DNA from 2 places in the Streptococcus sp. V940 genome. Region 1 is predicted to be linked to the other one. Evidence: predicted binding sites of a transcription regulator. Region 1 holds the regulator's gene; the other holds the start of a gene.

The links. The regulator NrdR, encoded in region 1, represses ribonucleotide reductase genes. The targets are predictions, from matches to a motif close to ACACNATATATNGTGT.
Region 2: nrdH (glutaredoxin-like protein NrdH) is a predicted target of NrdR. The motif match lies at 1,982-1,997, and genes of this name have one in related genera.

What each region holds. Positions count from the first base shown of each region.
Region 1 covers NZ_JBTHHZ010000002.1:256,972-260,396, reverse strand. The annotation lists gene dnaI (primosomal protein DnaI) at 1-541, opposite strand, end outside; gene ACXYSM_RS07180 (replication initiation and membrane attachment family protein) at 542-1,711, opposite strand; gene nrdR (transcriptional regulator NrdR) at 1,712-2,185, opposite strand; gene ACXYSM_RS07170 (GntR family transcriptional regulator) at 2,329-2,694, shown strand; gene ACXYSM_RS07165 (ABC transporter ATP-binding protein) at 2,698-3,393, shown strand; gene ACXYSM_RS07160 (hypothetical protein) at 3,409-3,425, shown strand, end outside.
Region 2 covers NZ_JBTHHZ010000001.1:754,157-757,581, reverse strand. The annotation lists gene nrdE (class 1b ribonucleoside-diphosphate reductase subunit alpha) at 1-1,580, opposite strand, end outside; gene nrdH (glutaredoxin-like protein NrdH) at 1,650-1,868, opposite strand; gene ACXYSM_RS03820 (phosphocarrier protein HPr) at 2,230-2,493, shown strand; gene ptsP (phosphoenolpyruvate--protein phosphotransferase) at 2,498-3,425, shown strand, end outside.

The DNA.
Region 1 (3,425 bases):
ATGAAACGCCACGTTTTTCTGACAAATCATGGGCTAGGGCAGCCACCATAAAGCTCTTTCCTACCCCAAAATCTCCATAGAGATAGAGACCTTTACGGTTTTCTGGGTAATCATTAACAAATTTGATCATTCTATTTAGAACAGCTAAACGTGCAACATCATCACGATAAACATCTAAAAAGCTGACATTTTTCAAACTAGATGGTAAATTGATTAATTTTAGACGTTTCTTAATAGCTGCTTCTTTTTCAGCCGCAATCAGTTCCGGAGTTTCCTCATAGGATACATCTGCGTAACCATGGTTCATGACCAGGATAGGCTTGTAACCACGCGCGATATAGTCTGTATCTCCGCGAAGGAACTTATCACGCTCGGTGATGTATTGGTTAAACTTAGAGATACTACGATTCAATTCCTCTTGACTGAGAGATTCCTTCTGGATAAAAGCCGCAACATCAGGATCTTTTACAATTTGATGGACCAGGTCCTGGTATTGAAAACGGCTGGGATGACCTTTTAGCACATCTCCTACACTTTCCATCTATTCACCTCCATTATCTAATTTCGCTAATAATTCTAGGGTTTGGCGTTCCATTTCTTCCAATTCCTCAGCTGATGACGTGTTTTTATATTCTGGATTACTCCATTTAGGAACATTGGTTTTTGCCTGGCTTGTCTTCGCTGTTTTTGATTCTTGCCCCTTTTGATTTTTTTCTCTAATTCGAAGCACAGCCTCTTCAGCAGTTCTGACTTTGTTATAAGAGTAATCATTGGCCACTTTCATGGCATATTTTTCATTGAGATTGGCCGAATCAACCTTGTTGAAGGTCAAGAGGATAACGACATTGATAACTTCATCAAGCAAGCCTAAATCTGCCATCTGTTTTAGCAAATCGCGTTCGGCTTGGATAATTCCAGCATTTAGTGTTTGTTTGATTCCCGCTAAAAATTGCAAGGCAGTTTTACTTTTAGCTTCTCGGATAATGGTTGCTTCTTGGGGACTAAAGTCCGATGCAACAGACTCTTGCGCTAATTTTTCACGCATGCGCTTGACAGAAATAACTTGTGAAACAGCTGTTCCTTTAGCTAGTTGATAGGTTTCAAACCAGGTCCATTTTTTCTCATCAGCAATTTTAAATAACTCTAAAACATCTGACTGTTCATCTTGGAAACGGAGATTATCTCTCGCCATAAGCTGACGAAAATGCTCCAAATCAAAATCATTTTTAAAATCAGCTGTTACTGGTGTCTCATCATGACTAGCCAATTCTTCTATCTCTGGAAAGGCCTGACTCAAAGGAACAGTCAAAGGCTCTCCGCCAGCCTGCTCTTGGCGCAAATCAGAAACTGCTGGCTCACCGATTTTTTTCTCCAATAAGGTACGATAAACCGTATGACGCAAGAAATCCGAGCTAGAAAGCGTTGGATGAATAGCAAGTTCATAGCCGTCACCCTTTTGATAGAGGGTAACCAAATTGAAGGCTGATAAGATTTTAAAAGCCTTTAACAGCCTATCCATCCCAAAATTGAGATGATTGAGGATAGCTGCAAACAGGTGTTCTTTTTGTCCATCATCCCAAAAAGCTAAGGTATAAAGGTAAAGACTCAGCGCATCCTGACCGATAATCGGGAGGTAGCACTGCACCAAAGTTGTGGGATCTTGCGACACCCGATTATTCTTTAGAAAAGAAAAACGATCATTAGGCTTCATTTATTTTTCCTTTTTCTTCTTTGAAGATTGCGTAATTTGTTTGAGAAGATTTTCGAGCTCACTCACGTCTTTAAAGCTACGATAGACGCTGGCGAAACGAACGTAAGTGATTTCATCCAGTTCAGCCAATTCTTCCATGACCAGAGAACCAATATCTTCGCTTTGAATTTCATTATCATTGCGACTGAGGAGTTTTTGTTCGATACGATTGACCACCATGCCAATCTCATCACTAGACACCGGACGTTTTTGAGCCGAACGAATAATCCCGTTAAAGATTTTATCTCTGGAGAACTGTTCCCGTGTACCATCCTTCTTGACCACAACCAGCGTTCTCTCTTCTACACGTTCATAGGTCGTAAAACGATGCTGACATTCTTCACACTCACGTCTACGTCTAATGGTATTTCCTTCTTCGGCCTGGCGACTATCGATAACACTGGATTTAGTAGCGCCACATTTTGGACAACGCATGCCTTCCCCTCCTTGTCGTTTTCTTTTCATTATACCATTTTTTTGAGCAATTCCCAAAATAATTCTCCTTTTGACTTGACAAGTTTCTTGTTTAGTTGTATTATTTAAGTGATACAAAAAGAAATTGTTGAAAGGAGACCGTGATGTCCTGGACATTTGATAACAACAAACCCATTTATTTGCAGATAATGGATAAGATCAAACTGCAAATCGTTTCTCATAAACTAGAACCCAACCAACAACTGCCAACTGTCAGAGAACTGGCTAGCGAGGCTGGCGTCAATCCTAATACCATCCAACGTGCCCTATCAGACCTAGAAAGAGAAGGCTTCGTATACACCAAGCGGACTGCAGGGCGTTTTGTCACCGAGGATTTGGACCTAATCCTCCAATCCCGGAAGCAACTATCAGAAGAACAGTTGCAGCAATTTGTAATAGGTATGGTAGAATTTGGCTATGAAAAAGAAGAACTACCAACTGTTTTGAGAGATTATATTGAAGGAGTTTAGACTATGACCTTGTTAACGTTTGAAAATGTTTCAAAATTCTATGGAGCAAGCCCTGCTCTTCAAAATGTTTCCCTTGAAATTTCAGCAGGGAAGATTGTGGGGCTCCTTGGCCCAAACGGTTCCGGAAAAACAACCCTGATTAAACTAATCAACGGCTTGTTACAACCTGATGGAGGACGTATTCTTATCAACGATATGGAACCAAGCCCAGCAACTAAGGCTATCGTTTCTTATCTACCTGATACGACCTATCTCAACGAACAGATGAAGGTCAAAGAAGCTCTTACCTTTTTCAAGACCTTCTATAAAGATTTTAATCTGGAACGTGCTCAAGGTCTTCTTCGTGACCTTGGTATCGATGAGAATAGCCGTTTCAAGAAACTATCAAAAGGAAACAAAGAAAAAGTTCAGTTGATCCTGGTCATGAGTCGTGACGCTCGTCTATACGTCCTTGACGAACCAATCGGTGGTGTCGATCCCGCAGCGCGTGACTACATCTTGAACACCATCATCAACAACTACTCTCCAACTTCGACTGTCTTGATTTCAACTCACTTGATTTCAGATATCGAGCCTATCTTGGATGAGATTATTTTCCTCAAGGACGGAAAAGTCGTCCGTCAAGGGAATGTGGATGATATTCGTTACGAGTCAGGTGAATCAATTGACCAGCTCTTCCGTCACGAATTCAAAGCCTAGTTAAAGGAGATTGTTATGTTTTGGAATTTAGT
Region 2 (3,425 bases), on a different contig from region 1:
TAAGTACCATTTGCGTAGTCTGATTTCTCAAAGTTATGGAAGGTAATGCCACGTTCACGCGCAATATTGTTTGATTCTACCAAAGTCCAGTAATTCAAAAGCATAAAGTAGATGCTTGTAAATTCAACAGACTCAGGAGATCCATATTCGATCAATTGCTGAGCAAGGTAGCTGTGAAGTCCCATAGCTCCAAGTCCAAATGTATGAGCTTGGCTGTTTCCGTGGTCGATTGTAGGAACAGCGACGATGTGAGAACTATCTGTAACGAAAGTTAAAGCACGTACCATAGCTCGGATCGAACGACCAAAGTCAGGTGAAGTCATCATGTTGACTACGTTTGTTGAACCAAGGTTACATGAAACGTCAGTACCCATTTGAAGGAATTCTTGCGCATCGTTGATAAGACTTGGCTCTTGGACTTGAAGAATTTCTGAACACAAGTTACTCATGATAATCTTACCATCGACAGGATTTGCTCGGTTAGCTGTATCAATGTTGACTACATAAGGATAGCCAGATTCTTGTTGCAATTTAGAAATTTCGGTTTCCAAATCACGCGCTTTGATTTTTGTCTTACGGATGTTTGGATTTGCAACTAGCTCATCGTATTTTTCTGTGATATCGATGTAGTTGAAAGGTACGCCATACTCTTTTTCTACAGAATATGGGCTAAATAGGTACATTTCTTCATTCTTACGTGCTAATTCGTAGAATTTATCTGGTACCACAACACCAAGCGAGAGAGTTTTTACACGAACTTTTTCATCAGCATTTTCTTTCTTAGTAGAAAGGAAAGCGATAATGTCTGGGTGGAAGACGTTAAGGTAAACAACCCCAGCCCCTTGACGTTGACCCAATTGGTTAGAGTAAGAGAAGCTGTCTTCGAAAAGCTTCATAACTGGAACGACACCAGAAGCCGCACCTTCATATCCTTTGATAGGGGCTCCAGCTTCACGAAGGTTGTTGAGGGAAATTCCGACACCGCCTCCGATACGTGAAAGCTGAAGAGCTGAGTTGATAGAACGTCCGATAGAGTTCATATCATCTGTTACCTGAATCAAGAAACAGGATACCAATTCACCACGACGTGCACGGCCTGCATTCAAGAAAGAAGGTGTAGCAGGCTGGTATCGCTGGTGGATGATTTCATTTGCGATATCAGTTGCGATAGTTTCATTGCCATCAGCAAAATAAAGAGCGTTGAAGAAGACACGGTCTTCCATGCTCTCAAGATAGTACTCTCCATCGTTAGTTTTCAAGGCGTATTGATTGTAAAATTTGTATGCTGCCATGAAAGATTTAAACTGGAAGTTTTGGTCTTTAATAAATTGATAAAGCTCTTCTAAGAATTCAGGACGATATTTTTTGATAAACGCTGTTTCGATATAGTCTTGCTTAATAAGGTAATCAATTTTATCAGTGATAGAATCAAAAACCATAGAATTTGGTACAACGTTTTCTTTAAAGAAAGCGTCCAAGGCTTCTTTATCTTTGTGGAGCATGATTTGTCCATTAACAGGACGGTTGATTTCATTATTTAGACGGAAGTAAGTTACATCCTCAAGTTGTTTTAATCCCATAAAATTTCCTTTAATTCATTACAAAAGAAAGGCTTCTAAGATTGACATAGAAGCTTTTAATCCTGATACTTAAGCAAGTTTTTTAAGTTTTGCTGGTTGGAAACCAGAGAAAACTTCAGTTGGTGTTTGAATGATAGGAGCAGCGCTGAAGCCTAGCTCTTTAACTTGTTCAATAAATTCAGGTTGTTCATCAAGATTGATTTCGCGATATGCGATGTTGTTACTATCTAAGAATCGTTTGGTCATTTTACATTGAACACAATTGTTTTTAGAATAAACGGTTACCATTCTGTAACTCCTCCTTCAAAATTTAATTACTTCTTAAGTATATCAGAAAAAAAATCTTTGTCAACGAAGAAAAACTAAATATTGTAGATTTTTTTTAGATGAGAGTTATCCAAACACAATATATAGTGATTGTAAAAAAATAAAATCCATAAATAACAGCGTTTTCTAAATGTTAAAATTATAAAAAACTATATGATGTATTTTGATACAGAAAATAGAAGATTTTCAGCAAGTTATCTGAAAGGAAAAAGAAGAAATCCCATAAAATACTTGAAAAAATTCCTAGAAGATGATATAATACCAAATTGTAAGGGTTATCAGATATAACTCAAAAAGAAAACATTTAAAGGAGAGTCAAATTATGGCTTCTAAAGATTTCCACGTAGTGGCAGAAACAGGTATTCACGCACGTCCAGCAACATTGTTGGTACAAACTGCTAGCAAATTTGCTTCAGATATTACTCTTGAGTACAAAGGTAAATCAGTTAACCTTAAATCTATCATGGGTGTTATGAGCCTTGGTGTTGGTCAAGGTGCTGACGTTACAATCACTGCTGAAGGTGCAGACGCTGATGACGCTATCGCTGCTATCTCAGAAACAATGGAAAAAGAAGGATTGGCATAAGAATATGACAGAAATGCTTAAAGGAATCGCAGCATCTGATGGTGTTGCAGTTGCTAAAGCATATCTACTCGTTCAACCGGATTTATCGTTCGAGACTGTTACAGTCGAAGATACAAATGCAGAAGAGGCTCGTTTGGATGTTGCTCTTGAAGCTTCTCAAAACGAGCTTTCTCTTATCCGCGAGAAAGCTGTAGGTACGCTTGGAGAAGAAGCGGCACAAGTATTTGACGCTCACTTGATGGTTCTTGCCGACCCTGAATTGATCGGTCAAATCAAAGAAACTATCCGCGCTAAGAAAGTAAATGCAGAAGCAGGTCTTAAAGAAGTAACAGACATGTTTATTACTATCTTTGAGGGAATGGAAGACAATCCATACATGCAAGAACGTGCAGCGGATATTCGCGACGTTACCAAACGTGTTTTGGCAAATCTTCTTGGTAAGAAATTACCAAACCCAGCTTCTATTAATGAAGAAGTAATCGTGATTGCACATGACTTGACTCCATCTGATACTGCTCAATTGGACAAAAACTTTGTAAAAGCTTTTGTAACCAACATCGGTGGACGTACAAGCCACTCAGCTATCATGGCGCGTACACTTGAAATAGCTGCAGTATTGGGTACAAACAACATCACTGAACTTGTAAAAGACGGCGACATTTTGGCTGTTTCAGGTATTTCAGGCGAAGTGGTTATCAACCCAACTGAAGAACAAATTACAGAATTCAAAGCAGCTGGTGAAGCTTACGCTAAACAAAAAGCTGAATGGGCTCTTTTGAAAGATGCTAAAACTGTTACTGCAGATGGTAAACACTTTGAATTGGCAGCAAATATCGGTACACCTAAAGACGTTGAAGGTGTGAACGAAAATGGTGCTGAAGCTGTTGGTCTCTACCGTACAGAATTCTTGTACATGGACTCTCAAGACTTCC